DNA from 4 places in the Quadrisphaera sp. KR29 genome. Region 3 is predicted to be linked to each of the others. Evidence: riboswitches for the same ligand, from Rfam matches in the RefSeq annotation. Region 3 holds a riboswitch; each other region holds the start of a gene.
What was found. Region 3 has a riboswitch for S-adenosylmethionine ahead of ACUN9U_RS09885 (hypothetical protein). Riboswitches for the same ligand answer to the same signal wherever they lie in the genome.

Region 1: linked by a shared signal. The riboswitch ahead of ACUN9U_RS12000 (O-acetylhomoserine aminocarboxypropyltransferase/cysteine synthase family protein) and the one ahead of ACUN9U_RS09885 (hypothetical protein) in region 3 are both predicted to bind S-adenosylmethionine.
Region 2: linked by a shared signal. The riboswitch ahead of ACUN9U_RS12110 (flavin reductase family protein) and the one ahead of ACUN9U_RS09885 (hypothetical protein) in region 3 are both predicted to bind S-adenosylmethionine.
Region 4: linked by a shared signal. The riboswitch ahead of ACUN9U_RS08885 (bifunctional o-acetylhomoserine/o-acetylserine sulfhydrylase) and the one ahead of ACUN9U_RS09885 (hypothetical protein) in region 3 are both predicted to bind S-adenosylmethionine.

The regions. Positions count from the first base shown of each region.
Region 1 covers NZ_JBQXXG010000012.1:9,634-13,328, forward strand. The annotation lists gene ACUN9U_RS11985 (FAD-dependent oxidoreductase) at 1-1,028, opposite strand, end outside; gene ACUN9U_RS11990 (TIGR03618 family F420-dependent PPOX class oxidoreductase) at 1,086-1,484, opposite strand; gene ACUN9U_RS11995 (OsmC family protein) at 1,591-2,055, shown strand; SAM riboswitch class I at 2,110-2,208, shown strand; gene ACUN9U_RS12000 (O-acetylhomoserine aminocarboxypropyltransferase/cysteine synthase family protein) at 2,405-3,695, shown strand, end outside.
Region 2 covers NZ_JBQXXG010000012.1:33,452-37,146, forward strand. The annotation lists gene ACUN9U_RS12095 (SpoIIE family protein phosphatase) at 1-476, opposite strand, end outside; gene ACUN9U_RS12100 (YeiH family protein) at 518-1,540, opposite strand; gene ACUN9U_RS12105 (hypothetical protein) at 1,542-1,823, opposite strand; SAM riboswitch class I at 1,907-1,998, shown strand; gene ACUN9U_RS12110 (flavin reductase family protein) at 2,008-2,505, shown strand; gene ACUN9U_RS12115 (DivIVA domain-containing protein) at 2,516-3,517, opposite strand; gene ACUN9U_RS12120 (hypothetical protein) at 3,594-3,695, opposite strand, start outside.
Region 3 covers NZ_JBQXXG010000009.1:12,973-16,667, reverse strand. The annotation lists gene ACUN9U_RS09895 (NtaA/DmoA family FMN-dependent monooxygenase) at 1-132, opposite strand, end outside; gene ACUN9U_RS09890 (LLM class flavin-dependent oxidoreductase) at 129-1,367, opposite strand; gene ACUN9U_RS09885 (hypothetical protein) at 1,469-2,368, opposite strand; SAM riboswitch class IV at 2,396-2,507, opposite strand; gene ACUN9U_RS09880 (SDR family oxidoreductase) at 2,643-3,338, opposite strand; gene ACUN9U_RS09875 (STAS domain-containing protein) at 3,490-3,695, shown strand, end outside.
Region 4 covers NZ_JBQXXG010000007.1:189,536-193,230, forward strand. The annotation lists gene metX (homoserine O-acetyltransferase MetX) at 1-1,143, opposite strand, end outside; gene ACUN9U_RS08885 (bifunctional o-acetylhomoserine/o-acetylserine sulfhydrylase) at 1,140-2,453, opposite strand; SAM riboswitch class IV at 2,511-2,626, opposite strand; gene ACUN9U_RS08890 (DUF4192 family protein) at 2,704-3,695, opposite strand, start outside.

The DNA of each region.
Region 1 (3,695 bases), on a different contig from region 3:
CGCAGGGGGGCCGCGAGCAGGCGAGCTGCGGCGACGGCGTCCTGCACGGCGAGGTTGATCCCGACCCCTCCCACCGGGGACATGGCGTGCGCGGCGTCACCGATGCAGAGCAGGCCCTCCCGGTGCCACACCGGCAGCCGCGAGAGGCGCACGTCGAGCACGGGCACGTCGTCCAGGGAGCGGATCGAGTCCGGGGACAGGACCGCGGCGGCGCGGTCGGGCAGCAGCTCGGCGACGTCGCGGCGGAAGGCCTCCACGCCGCGGGCCCGCAGCGCCGCGTCGGTGCCCTTGGGGCCCAGGTAGGCGACCTGCAGGTACCGCTCCGTGGCGGTGCGGCGGGGGATGACCACGAGCGCGCGCCCCGGCGCGACGACCGGCAGCAGCCGCGGCAGGGGCTCCTCGGCGCCCAGGGGCAGCCGGAACCACCACGCGTCGAAGGGGACCTCGCGCTCGCGGGGCACCAGCTCCGCGGCGCGGCGCACCGCCGACCAGCGGCCGTCGCAGGCGACCACGAGGTCCGCCCGGAGCTCCCCGGTGGCGCCGGACCCGTCGGTGCTGCGCCACCTCACGCCGGTGGCGCGCAGGCCGGTGCGCGTCTCGCGGGCCGGGCCGGTGAGCAGGCCGGTCACCTCCGTGCTGGTGACGAGCGTGAACGCCGGCTCTTCGCGGGCGGCGTCCGCGAGCAGGGTCAGCAGGTCCCACTGGGGCACCAGCGCGATGTAGGGGTGGCGCAGGCGCGGCAGCAGCCTGCCGAGCCGGTCGAGGTCGGCTGCGACGAGGCCGTCGGCCAGCTCCACCCGGCGCACCTCGCTGCGCGGCAGGGCGTCGAAGCGCTCGGACAGGCCCAGCTCGTCCAGGAGCTGCAGCGTGCTGGGGTGCACGGTGTCGCCGCGGAAGTCGCGGTGGAAGTCGGCGTGCTTCTCCAGCACGGTCACCTCGACGTCGGCGCGGGCCAGCAGCAGCCCCAGGACGACGCCCGCCGGCCCGCCCCCGACGACGGCGCAGGTGGTGCGCCCGGGTGCGCTCACCCGCCCATGGTGGACCCCGCCGCGGCGCGGGTCGAGCCCTCGCCGCGGCGGGTCGCGTCAGCCCTGCGGGGAGCTCACCGAGTCGGCGGCGATGGTCAGCACCAGGCGGGTGCCGCCGCCGTCGAACTGGGGGTACGGCCGGCCGAGGTACTTCATGGACAGCTCGTCGATGCTCTCCCGCCCGCCCTCGGTGGTGGCCCGGACCACCCGGCCGCGCACCTGGAAGAAGCGGAACGGGTCGTCGGGGTCGACGACGTTGACCGCGACGCGCGGGTCGCGGGCGACGTTGCGGGCCTTCTGCATCCCGTCGACGACGTTGATGATGACGTGCTCCCCGTCGGTGCTGACCCAGGTCTGGGTCAGCTGGGGGGAGCCGTCGGGCATGAGCGTGGCCACGAAGCACGGCGAGGGGTGGCGCAGGAGGTCGAGCAGGGGCTGGGGCAGGGGAGTGCTCACCGGGTCATCCTGCGGCGCGCCGGCGGCGCGCGCCGCGCGGGCCCTGAGCGCTCACCGAGCGGTCGGTCGTCCTTGACCCGTCGTGCGCGACAGGTATCCTCTCGCCATGCCCGTCAAGCAGACCGTGCCCTTCGTCCTCGACGCCGAGGGCACCGGTGTGGCCCAGCGCCTGGTGGTCGCCGGTGAGCACGAGCACGTCTTCACCGCCGACACCTACCCCTCCTTCGGCGGGCAGGACGCCGCCCCCAGCCCCCTGAGCTACCTGCTGGGAGCCCTGACCAGCTGCAACCAGGTCACCGGCAGCCTGGTCGCCTCCGGCCTGGGCATCGCCGTGGGCACCTGGTCCTTCCGCATCCAGGGCGACCTGGACCCCTCCGTCATCGCCGGCGGGGCCGAGGGCAACGCCAACTTCGAGCGCGTCACCGTCCAGGTGACGGTGCAGACCGACGCCTCCGAGGAGGTCTTCGAGACCTTCCAGGCGGAGACCGAGCGCCGCTGCCCGGTGACGCAGATGTTCCAGCGCAGCGGGCTGGCCTACAGCAGCTCCTGGCACCGCGCCCCGCTCGGCTGAGGGCCGTCGGCGCGCCCTGTTGACGGTCGGGGCGCGCCGCCCCTACCGTCGTCGCGACCATCCAGAGCGGCCGAGAGACGTGGCTCGTCGACGCCGCAGCAACCAGCGCAGTCCCCGGACGGCGTCAGGTGCTCCCGCCACGGCCGATGGAGGACACCGTGCGCACGTCCCGACCCGCCCCCGCTCTCCCCGGCGTCCTCACGCGGCGCCTGCACATCGACCTCGCCCCCACCGCTGGTGGCGGCTGTCGGCGCTGACCAGCGCCCCGCCAGCCCCCACCGCCCCCCGCGCCGCCCGACGACGGGCCGGCCGCGGCGCCGCCAGCAGCGGCGCGCCCGAGAGGTCCCCCATGTCCGCCCAGACCGCCCTCCCGTCCCTGCCCCAGCCCGTCCGTCCCGTCCAGCCCGCGGTGGCCCCGCCGGTGGTGCGCCCCCGCCCCTACGGCTTCACCACGCAGCAGGTGCACGCCGGTGACGCCGGGGTGCCCGGCGGTCACGGGGACCGCGTGGCGCCGATCCACGTCTCCGCCGGCTTCCGCTTCGAGGACTCCGCCTCCGCTGCCGCTCGCTTCTCGGGCGAGGAGGACGGCTTCGTCTACTCCCGGGTCGCCAACCCCACGACCGCCGCCCTCGAGCGGCGCCTCGCGGCGCTGGAGGGCGGGACCGAGGCCCTCGTGGTGGGGTCCGGCCAGGCCGCCATCACCACGGCGCTGCTGGGCCTGCTGCAGGCCGGTGACCACCTGCTGGCCTCCGACCACCTCTACGAGGGCTCGCGCGGCCTGTTCGAGGAGAACTTCGCCCGGTTCGGCATCGAGGTCGACTTCGTGCACGACCACGCCGACCCGGCCGCCTGGCGCCGCCTGCTGCGCCCGACCACGCGGGTGCTGTTCGCGGAGTCGCTGTCCAACCCCCGCAACGAGGTGCTCGACGTCGCCGCGGTGTCCGGGGTCGCCCACGCCCACGGCGTGCCGCTCGTCGTGGACAACACCCTGGCCACCCCCTACCTCCTGCGCCCCCTCGAGCACGGCGCCGACGTGGTGGTGCACTCGGCCAGCAAGTTCCTCTCCGGCCACGGCACGGCGCTCGGCGGGGTCGTCGTCGTCGGCACCGGCTTCCCGTGGCAGGGGCGCGCCCCCGGCGGGGACCTCCTGTTCCCGCAGCTGGCCGAGCCCAGCGCGGTGCTCGGCGGGCGCAGCTGGCTGGACCTGCACGGGGAGCGCGCCTACGCCGAGCACGCGCGCCACGCGGTCGCGGCGCGCTTCGGCCCCGTCCTGTCCCCCTTCAACGCCTTCCTCGTGCAGCAGGGGGTGGAGACGCTGTCGCTGCGGGTGGCGCAGCACTGCCGGAGCGCCGCGCTGCTGGCCAGCTGGCTGGAGCGCCACCCGGCCGTCGCCGGGGTCGACCACGCCAGCCTGGCCTCCAGCCCCTCGCACCTGCGCGCCCGCCGCTACCTGCCCCGCGGCTCGGGGTCGGTGCTGGCGGTGACGCTGCGCGGGGGAGCGCCGGCGGCCCGGCGCTTCATCGAGTCGCTGCAGCTGTTCAGCCACATGACCCACCTGGGCGACGTGCGCTCCCTGGTGGTGCACCCGGCCTCCACCACCCACGCCCACCGCACGCCGGCCCAGCGCGAGCGCGCCGGCG
Region 2 (3,695 bases), on a different contig from region 3:
GCCACCGCGACCACGGCGGTGGCCACCTCCTCCAGCGTGCGGGCCGCCCCGAGCGCGGTGGAGACCTCCAGGACCAGGCGGGTGCGCTCCAGCAGGCCCGCCACCACCGCCGCCGCCGAGCGCCGCTCGTCGGTGCTGCGCGCGACCACGAGCAGCAGGCCGTCCAGCGGGACCGCCTGCAGCTCGTACCAGCGCGGGCCGCCGATCCGCGCCTCCCACGTGGTGGTGGTCCCCGTGCGCGCCGCGCGCCGCAGCGGCTCCTCGCTGGTCGAGGTGCCCGGCACCGCGTCCCACAGGACCCTGCCCAGGACCTCCTGGGGCCGCAGCCCGCTGGCCGAGGCGGCGGCCGGGCTCACCCAGAGCACCTCCCAGCCCGGCCCCAGGACCGCGACGGGGTCGGGGATGCTGGCCAGCGCCCGCTGCCACCAGCCCGGGGGCACCGCGGGCACGGGCCCGTCGGCGTGCCCCGTCACCACCCGCCGATCGAACCACGGGCCGCGGCCGGCCGTCAGGCGCCTCACAGCCCCAGCAGGCGCACCCCCGCCCAGGCCACCGCGGCCACGAGCAGCCAGGAGGCCAGGCCGAGCACCAGCGAGCGCCCCCCGGTCGCCGCGAGCGCGCGCAGCCGGATGCCGGTGCCCAGGGCGTACAGCGCCGCGACCAGCAGCACGGTCTGCACGGTCTGCGCCGCCGCCAGCACCTGCGCGGGCAGCAGGCCGGTGCTGCGCACGGCGACCGCCAGCAGGAACCCCACCACGAACAGCGGCAGCAGCGGCACGCGGGCGCTGACGCCCTCCCCGCCCTCCCCGGCCCGGGAGCCGGTGCGGGCGCGGCGGGCGGCGCGGCGGGCCGCGAGGCCCACCCCGGCCACCAGCGGCGCCAGCAGGGCCACCCGCGCCAGCTTGACGACGACGGCGGTCTGCAGCGCGCCGTCGACCCGGCTGGCCGTGGCCACCACCTGGCCGACGTCGTGGACGCTGGCGCCCACCCAGGCGCCGAAGGCCACCGGGTCCAGGCCCAGGGGACCGGCCAGCGGGGGCAGCACGAGGATCGCCAGGCTGCCGCACAGGGTGACCAGCGCGACGGCGGTGGTGACGTCCTCCTTGCGAGCCCTGGCCAGCGGCTCCACGGCGGCGATGGCCGAGGCGCCGCAGACGGCGAAGCCGGTCGCGACCAGCAGGCCCCGCCCCGGGGGCAGTCCCAGCGCCCTGCCCAGCGCGAGCGTGCCGCCGAAGGTCAGCGCGACGGTGGCGACGACGACGGCGAGGCCCTGCCAGCCGAGCGCCAGCACCGCACCCAGCGGCAGCTGCAGGCCCAGGAGGACGACGGCGGTGCGCAGCAGCCGGCGGCTGGCGAAGGCCGTTCCGGGGACCAGGGCAGCGCGTTGCAGACCGGCGTTGGCCACGAGCAGGCCCAGGACCACGGCCACCGTGGTCGGGCCGAGGCCGGGGACCAGCGCGGAGACGGCCAGGGCCAGGGCGGTGGCCGCGGTCGCCGCCAGCAGGCCCGGCAGCAGCGGGCGCAGGGCGAGGGCCGGCACGTCAGGCGCGCGGGCGCCGCAGCGGCAGGAGCAGCAGGGCCAGGGCCAGCAGCGCTCCCGCCGCGGCGCCCACCCAGGCCGGCCCGGTCAGGAAGGCGCCGCCGGCGCCCTTCGGCCCGGCGAGGTAGCCGGCGAAGCCGCCGGCGAAGGCCAGCACCACCCCCAGCAGCACCGCTGTGGAGGGTGCGGGGCGCCGCCGGCGCGGCGCCAGCAGGAGGCCGGCCAGGCCCCCGACCGCACCGGTGAGGACCAGGGCGGCGACGCCGATGACCACGCGCTGCACGGCGCCACGCTAGACCGCCCGCGCGCCCTCCCCGCGCCGGCGCCGCGTTGACACCGGTGGGCGGCCCGGGGGACCATCGACCCCGCCCATCCAGAGCGGCCGAGAGACCTGGCTCGTCGACGCCGCAGCAACCAGCCCCGCGCAGGGCAGGTGCTCCCGCCAGGACCGATGGAGGAGATCCGCCGTGACCTGCACCGACGCTCCCGCTGCACCCGTGGTCGACCTGGCCGGCGCGTTCCGCGCCGTCGCCTCCAGCGCGTGGGTCGTGACCACCCGCGCCGGCGAGCGCCCCGTGGGCTTCACGGCGATCTCCGTGGCGTCGGTGTCGGTGGCGCCGCCGCTGCTGTCCTTCAACGTCTCGCGGACCTCCTCCAGCCTGGAGGCGCTGCTGGCCGAGCGGCGCGCCGCCGTGCACCTGCTCGCCGCAGACCAGGAGCAGCTGGCGCGCCGGTTCGCCGCGCCGGCCGCCGGCCGCTTCCCCGAGGACGGCTCGTGGGGCTTCGACGAGTCCGGGCTGCCCGAGCTGCGCGGGGTGGTCGCCCGCCTCGCCGGCCCCGTCCACGCGGTGGTCGAGGCCGGCGACAGCCTGCTGCTGCTCGTGCGGCCCGAGGTCACCGCGGTCGCCGGTGGCACGCCGCTGGTCCACCACGCCAGGGCCTACCACCGCCTCGCGGCGGCCTGAGCCCAGCGGCTCAGCGGCGGGGCGCCGCCTGCGGCTCGTCCTCGCGCAGGTCGAGCACGGCGGTGTGGTCCACCTCGCCCGCCGCGGCGCCGTCCTCCAGCCCGGTGACCGGCACCGATCCCGCGGGGGCGCCGGCGCCGCCGGACAGGGTGGCCAGCATCTGGCGGACGTTGGCCAGCTGGGCGTTGATGCTGTCGCGGCGCTCGGCGGCCGCCGCCACCTCGCGCTGGGACTGCGCCCGCACCTGGTCGGCGTGCTCGCGCGCCTGCTCCACCAGCGCGGCCGCCTCCTCGCGGGCGGAGGCCAGCAGCTCCTCGGTGCGGGCCGCCACCTCCCGCTCCACGGCGTCGGCGCGGTCGCGCGCCTGCGCCACCAGGCGCTCGGCCCGCTCCAGCTCCTCGGCCTGGGCGCGGGCGCGCTCGGAGGACTCCACCTCGGTGCGGTGGCGCCGCGTGGCCAGCGCCAGCTCGAAGTCGGCGGCGGCCTGCGCCGCGCGGGCGCGGGCGTCCTCCCAGGCGGCCTCGGACTCCTCGCGCCGGGCCGCCGCGTCGCGCTCAGCGGCGTCGAGCAGCTCCTCGGCGCGCAGCTGGGCGTCGGCCAGCACGCGCTGCGCCTCGAGGTCGGCGTCGGAGCGCACCGCGGCCTCGTAGCGGTCCGCCTCCAGGCGGACCAGGCGCGCGTGCGCCTCCGTCTCGCTGCGCAGCGCCCCCGCCTCGGCCTCGGCGCGGGCCACGACGTCCCCGGCCTCCTCCTCCGACAGCGCGAGGATCTGCGCCACGCGGGCGCCCAGGTCGGCGTAGGTGGGCTGGAGGGCCTCGGGGCGCACCAGCTCGGCGGCGTCCTCGGCGGCGCGCTCGGTCAGCCGGTGCTCGAGGGCCTGCACCCTCTCGGACAGCTCGGCCGCGGCCCCGCGGGCCTCCTGGAGGGCGACCTCCAGGTCGTGGACGTGCTGCTCGACCTGCGCGGGGTCGTACCCGCGCAGGACGGTGCGGAACGCGCCGGTGTCAGCCATGGTGCCTCCGGGGGAGCTCGTGGACCCAGCCCCGGCCGCTGGCGGCCGCGCGGGCCCCGCCGGGGACGGGCGGCCCCTACCGTGGCAGGGACGCGCGGCGACCGCTCGCCGACGGGTCCGCGGCCGACCCCGGCAGCGCCGGGGAGCCACCGCGTCCGCGCGCGGCGAGCGCCTCGAT
Region 3 (3,695 bases):
CTCGGCGGTCTGCGCGAAGTGGACGAACGAGTCGGGGTCGATGTGGCTGCCCGCGGCGGGGTCGGACCACACGGTGGTGTTGTTGACGCCGGGGAAGTGCGCCGCGAGGTGCACCTGGCGCTTGCGGGTCATGGCGTGGGCTCCCTGTCGGCAGCGGCGTAGCGGTTGGCGGGGCGCGGCAGCCCGAGGCGCTCGCGCAGGGTGGTCTCGGCGTACGCGGTGCGGAAGGCCCCGCGGCGCTGCAGCTCGGGCACGAGCGCGCGGGTGACGGCCAGCAGGTCGTCGGGCAGGGCGGCGGGGCGCAGCCGCAGCCCGTCCAGGCCCGCCTCCTGCCACGCCAGGGCCAGGTCGGCGAGCTCGGCCGGCGTCCCGGCGAAGACCAGCGCGTCGCTGGTGGCCGCCAGCGGCGCACCGGCAGCCGCGTCGAGGCGGGCCAGCCGCTCCGCGGCGGCCCCCGGACGCTCGTCGAGGACGACGACGACGTCACCGAGCAGGCGCAGCGGCGCCTCGCCCAGGCCGTCCGGCCAGGCGGGCTGGTCCTCCCGCTCGCGGCGGACGGCCGCGACGAGGCGGCGCACCTCGGCGTCGTCGTGGGGGGTGAGGAACCCCAGGTCCGCGCAGCGCGCCACGAGCCGGTCGCCGGGCGGCCCGCCGGCCAGCGCCGCGACGACCGGCTGGCCCTGCGGCGGACGCTGCGTGATCGAGGGGCCGCGCACGGAGAAGTGCGGGCCGGCGAAGTCGACGGTGTGGAGCTTGGCGGTGTCGACGAACCGGCCGGTGGCGACGTCGCGGACCTCGGCGTCGTCCTCCCAGGAGTCCCACAGGCGCCGCAGCACCTCGGTCCAGTCGCGGGCCTCGTCGGCGACGTCCTCGACCAGCGCCGGGGGTGGCACCTGCCCGGCGGTGAGCGCCTGCAGCTCGGGGCGGCGGCCGAAGTGCGCGGCCTCGTCGGGGCGCAGCGACACCTGCACGCGCACCCCGGCGCGGCCCCGGGTGGTGTGGTCGAGGGTGGCGATCGCCTTGGACAGGTGGAACGGCTCGGTGTGCGTGGCCGTCGCGCTCGGCACGAGGCCGATGCGGTCGGTGACCAGCGCGAGCCTGGCCGCGAGGAGCACGGCGTCGAGGCGGCCGCGGACCCTGTCGGTGCGGTCGTCGGGGCGGCGCGGGTCGTCGGACTGCAGGCGCAGCGCGTCCTCGAGCGTCACGAGGTCGACCAGACCGGCCTCGGCCTCGCGGACGAGGTCGGTCCAGTACCGGGCGGTGAACAGCTCGGTGGGCCGGGCGGTGGGCTCGCGCCAGGCGGCGGGGTGCCACCCCGCGCCGTCCAGCGCCACGGCCAGGTGCAGGGGCACGGGTGAGGAGCTCATGGTCGGATCCGGTCCAGCGGCCACGTCCGGGTCAGCAGGGGTGGGGGCGCATCTGTTCCAGCGCGCTCCGCTCCTGGTCCTGCACCGGCCGCGGGCAGCCGTCAGGCGGCCGCGCAGTGGTCCGACGGGCGTGCCCCGGGCACGAGGTGCGCCGGCGCGGGGTGCGCTGGCGCTCGCTCGCCGAGGCGCTGGCGCAGGCCCGCACCGCTGTACGCGCGGCGGAACGCGCCGCGCCGCTGCAGCTCGGGCACCAGGGCGCGGGTGGCGGCGAGGACGTCCACGGCCGGGTCAGCCGGGTGCAGCCGCAGGCCCGCCAGCCCGGCGGCGCGCCACCCCTGGGCCAGGTCGGCCAGCTGGGCCGGGGTGCCGCAGAAGACGCGGGTGCCCTCGGGCGCGGTGCCGGGCAGCTCACCGGCGGAGCGCTCCCAGCGCGCCCGGGCGCGCTCCGCGCTCTCGTCGACCACCACGACCAGGTCTCCGAGCAGGAGCGGGGGTGCCCCGGCGGCGCGGGCCGCCGCGACCAGCTGCTGGGCGTCGACGGTGGTGCGGGGCGCGACGAAGGCGAGGTCGGCGGCACCCGCGGGCAGGGCACGGGGCCCGCGCCCCGGACGTCCGGGCAGCGCCACGACAGCACCGGGACCGCTCGAGGAGTGGCGGCGCACCGCCTGGACCCAGCCGTGCTCGTCAGCGGGCACCGGCACCCGCAGGTGGACGCCCGCGCGGCCTCCGGAGGCGGCGTCGAGGGCCTCCACCGCGCGGGCGATGGCCGACGGCTCGCTGCGCCCGGCGTGGACGGTGGGCAGCAGGCCGATGGAGCGCGTGCCCGCAGCGAGCCGGGTCGCCAGGGCCACGTCCCCGAGCTCGTCCGCGCCGGCCCCGGCGCCCTCGAGCGTCACGAGGTCGAGCAGGCCGGCCTCGGCCTCGCGCACGAGGTGCGACCAGCTGGTCGACGGGCCCGGTCGAGGGCCGCCGAGGGCGAGGGCGAGGTGCAGCGTGGACATCGGGGGACCTCTTCCGCCCCGGGAGGGGCATCGCGCTTACCGGACGGGTGGGTCCGGTCGGGTCGTCACCTGGGGCACCCCGCCGCGGAGCGAGGGTTGCCGGTCAGCCAGCCAGGGCTTGTCGCTGACGCTCATGACCTGTGGAGCGGGTGGTTCGGGTGGTTCAGGCGGTGCTGTGGATCGGGACCAGCGTGGCTGCTGGACGCGGCGCCGTCAACACCGGGCACCCTGCGCTCGCGGAGCCGGTCCGCGTCGTCGTGGGAGAGGAGGGGCCTCAGAAGGTGACGACGCCGCGCACGCGGTGACCGGTGGCGATGGACTCCCCCGAGATGGCCGCGGCGCGCGGGGACAGCAGGAAGGCCACGAGGTCGGCGACCTGGTCGGGGCTGGACTCCCCGCCGCGGCCCGGCTGCACCTCGGCGGCCGGGGTCGGGGTCACGGTGCCGGGGCTGACGGTGTTGACCGTGACGCCGCTGCCGGCGACGGCGTCGGCGAGGTTCTTCGCCGTGACGATGAGCGCGGCGTTGCGGACGGCACCGGTGGTGCCGCCGGTGAGGAAGGCGTTCTGGCCGCTGATGCCCACCACGCGCCCGTAGCCCGCCTCCCGCATCACCGGCAGCGCCGCAGCGGCCAGGCGCAGGAAGACGACGGCCTTGGCGTCGAAGGCCTCCAGCACCTGGGCGGGGTCGTCGTTGCGGGTGGCGTCGAGGGTCTGCGCGCTCGGGGCCGCGGTGACCACGAGACCGTCCAGGCGGCCGTGGTGGGCCAGGACCGCCTCGACGGCGGCCGTGGCCGAGGCGTCGTCGCGGGCGTCCAGCCGCAGCCGGGTGCCGGTGGCGTCGGGCTCGGTGGACCGGGAGGCCACCACGGCGGTGGCGCCCTCCTCGCGCAGCCGCCCGACCACGGCGCGGCCGATGAGGCCACCGCCTCCGACCACCAGCACCGCACGACCTGACAGCCCGAGGTCCACGCGTCGAGGCTAGCCGCGGGGACGTCGGGCGGCACCCGGCCACCGGCCGCAGCGGCCCCGCGGCCGACGGCTGCGCCCTTGCCAGGTGTCACCCGATGTGGCTACTTTGAGTGACACCTCAGGCACAGTGCGCACGACGAGGAGGCGCCCGATGGCCCTGACCGTCCTCCGCCCCGGCACCACCGCACCCGCCGGTCCCCCAGCACCCCCAGCACCCCCAGCACCCGGCGCAGCGGCGGCCGGTGCGCTCGCCCCGCCAGGCCGGTCGCCGCTGCGGGTGGCCGTGGAGGTGCACCAGCGCGCCGCGGGCGCAGGCGCCCTGGTGGTCATGACGCTCACCGGCGACCTCGACGCCTC
Region 4 (3,695 bases), on a different contig from region 3:
GACCTTGGCGATGGCCTCGCTCTCGATGAGGAAGCCGTCGTGCCCGTACGGGGAGGCCACCACGTCCAGCTCGGCGCCGGGAACGCCCTCGGCGAGCTCCTGCGAGAGCGCCACCGGGTAGAGGCGGTCGGTGTCGACGGCCACCACCCGCGTGCGCGCGGTGACGCGGGCCAGCGCCGCCGCCGTGCCACCGCGGCCCCGCCCGACGTCGTGGCTGTTCATCGCCTCGGTCAGCACCACGTAGGAGCCGGCGTCGAAGCGGCGGACGAGCTTGTCGGCGTGGTGCTGCAGGTAGGACTCCACCGCGAAGCGGCCTCCGCCGCCCAGGGGCTGCTCCCCCGGCTGCGCCGAGCGCCCGAAGCGGGCGTCCAGCTCCGCAGCGGACCGGTAGGTGGTGTGGGCCACCATGCGGGCCAGCCCCAGGCCCCGGTGCGGGCCCTCGCCGGGGTCGGCGCCGTGGTAGTCCCCCCCGGCCCAGCCCGGGTCGGCGCGCACGGCCGCCAGCTGCGAGGCGCACCAGGCGATCTGGTCGGCGGTCGCCCGTGCCGTCGTGGCCACCGCCAGCAGCCGCTCCACCTGGTCCGGGTGGGAGGCGGCGTGCTCCACGGCGCGCATCCCGCCCATCGACCCGCCGACCACGGCGGCCCACCGCCGCACCCCGAGCGCCTCGCCGAGGGCGCTCTCGGCGGCCACCTGGTCGCGGATGGTGAGGTAGGGGAAGCGGCTGCCCCACGGGCGGCCGTCGGGCGCCGCCGAGGAGGGGCCGGTGCTGCCCTGGCACCCGCCGAGCACGTTGGGGGCCACCACGAACCACCTGTCGGTGTCGATCGCCAGGCCCGGCCCGACCAGCTCCGACCACCAGCCGGGCGTGGGGTGGCCGGGACCGGCCGGCCCCACGACGTGGCTGTCGGCGGTCAGGGCGTGGCAGACCAGCACGGCGTTGTCGCGCTCGGGGCTCAGGCGCCCCCAGGTCTCGTAGGCCAGCCGCACCGCGGGCAGGGAGCCTCCGGCCTCCAGCGCGAGCGGCCCCAGGTCGGCGAACCGGCGGTCGCCGACGGGGTCGCCCTCGCGCCACCCGCCGGAGACCGGGGGCAGCGCGGGGCCGGGTGGGGCGGGGACCTGCCCGCGGGCGGCGCCGCTCATGCGCCCTTGGCCGCGGTGAAGCCGGCCTCGAGGTCGGCCAGGACGTCCTCGACGCCCTCCAGCCCGACGGCGAGGCGCACCAGGCCCGGGGTCACCCCGGCGGCGCGCTGCTGCTCGGCGTCGAGCTGGCTGTGCGTGGTCGAGGCGGGGTGGATGACCAGGCTGCGCACGTCGCCGATGTTGGCGACGTGGCTGTGCAGCGACAGGCCCTCCACGAACCGGCGCCCGGCCTCGGCGCCGCCGTCGATCTCGAAGGCGACCACCGCGCCGACGCCGCGCGGCAGCAGCCGCTGGGCCCGCTCGTACCAGGGGCTGGAGGGCAGGCCGGCGTAGGAGACCGAGAGCACCTCCGGGCGCTCCTCGAGCCAGTGCGCCACGCGGGTGGCGTTGGCCACGTGCCGCTCCATGCGCAGGCTGAGGGTCTCCAGGCCCTGGGCGATGAGGAAGCTGTTGAAGGGGGCCAGCGACGCGCCGAGGTCGCGCAGCAGCTGCACACGCGCCTTGAGGACGTAGGACAGGTTGGCCCCCAGGGGGCTGCCGACCCCGAGGTCGCGGGCGTAGACGAGGCCGTTGTAGCTGTCGTCGGGGGTGGTGAAGCCGGGGAACCGCTCGCCCTGGCCGTAGTCGAAGCGCCCGCCGTCGACGATGACGCCGGCGATGGCCGTGCCGTGGCCGCCGAGGTACTTCGTCGCCGAGTGCACCACGACGTCGGCGCCGTGCTCGAGCGGGCGCAGCAGGTACGGGGTGGCCACGGTGTTGTCGACGACGAGCGGCACGCCCACCTCGTGCGCGACGCCGGAGACGCCCGCGATGTCGAGCACGTGCGAGCGGGGGTTGGAGACCGTCTCCGCGAAGAACGCCTTCGTCCGCGGCGTGGCCGCGGCCCGCCAGGCCTCCAGGTCGTCGGGGTCCTCCACGAAGGTCACCTGGACGCCCAGCTTGGGCAGGCTCCGCTTCAGGAGGTTGTAGGTGCCGCCGTACAGGGCCGCGCTGGCCACCACGTGGTCGCCGGCCTCGGCGACGTTGAGCAGCGCGAGGGTCTCGGCGGCCTGCCCCGAGGAGACCGCCAGCGCGCCCACGCCGCCCTCGAGGGCGTTGACGCGCTGCTCGACCACGTCGGTGGTCGGGTTCATGATCCGGGTGTAGATGTTGCCGAACTTCTTCAGGGCGAACAGGTCCGCGGCGTCCGCGGCGTCGTCGAAGACGTACGACGTGGTGGAGTAGATCGGCAGCGCCCGCGCGCCGGTGGCGCTGTCGGCCGTCTGGCCGGCGTGGATCTGCTTCGTCTCGAAGGACCAGCCGTCGTTCACAGGAGTCTCCCCGACCTCAGGGCCAGGGCGCGGCGGCCCAGCGGTCCGCCGGGCCGTGGCCCGCGCTTGCCGCAGCCCCGGACGGGGAGCGACCGGGTCATCACCCGGGGCACCCCACCGCGGGCGGGGGTTGCCGGCCAGCGAGCCGGGGCTTCGCGCTGGCGCTCATGACCTGCTCGGAGGATAGGCAGGCCCGCAGCGGGCCTCCACCTCGTCTCAGCATGTGGACGCCTCTGGGTGCCCCGGCAGCTCACCACCGCCCGTCCGGCCCTCCTGCCGGCCCCAGCGCCGGCTCCCGGCCCGGTGGGGGCAGGCCCACGCTGACCGCCTGCAGCACCAGCGCGGACAGGGAGTGGGCGGGGTCCAGCTCGAGCGCCGCCTGCGCCCACACGCCCGCCGCCGGTGACGCCCCGGTGCACCAGGCCACGTAGGCGGCGCAGCCGGTCGCCGCGGCCCGCCAGCGCGCCGGAGCCCGGCGGGCCAGCTGCTGGAGCACCGCGAGCGCGGCGCCGGGGTCCGCCGCGGGCGCCAGCGCACCGGCGAGCTCGGGCAGCGCCTGCGGGACGGCCACCGCGAGCAGCTGGTCGCGCAGCGGCAGCCGGCGCAGCGCGGCCAGCAGCACCGCGACCTCCGCGGGGGCCAGCCGCAGGCCCGCGCCGTCGCGGCGGGACTGCGCGGTGAGCAGGTCGCGCCAGTCGCGCAGCACGTCGCGCTCGGCAGGTGGCCTGCGGCGGGCGCGGGAGGCCAGGGCGGCGCCGACGGCGGCCACGTCCGCGGCGCTGCCCGGGCCGCCCTGACCGCCCGAGCCGCCCGAGCCGCCGGCGCCTGCGCCGGCTGCGGGCGGGACGGCGGCCACCGAGCGGCGCAGCCCCAGCTCCCAGCTCTCGCGGTCAGCGGGGAGGACCCTGCCCGCCAGCACCATCTCCGCCGCCACCTGCGTGGCCTCCCTGCCCTGCAGGGACCGTCCCGAGGCGGGGCAGCAGGACCGGTCGCAGGCGTAGGAGTACAGCCGTCCCCGGTGCACCAGCCACGGCTCCGGCTCGACGCCGGCGGCGGCCAGCGCGGCGCACACCAGCTCGGCGCGCGCGGACCCCGGCAGCCGCAGCAGGCCGGCCAGCGGGGCGGGCGCGCCGCGGTCCTCGCGGGCCCGGCGCGGGGCGGGCACCACCGCCCGGCCGCGGCGGGGCGGGCGCCCGGCAGGGGGCTCCCCGGCGTCGGTGACCAGCGCCAGGAAGCAGCGCG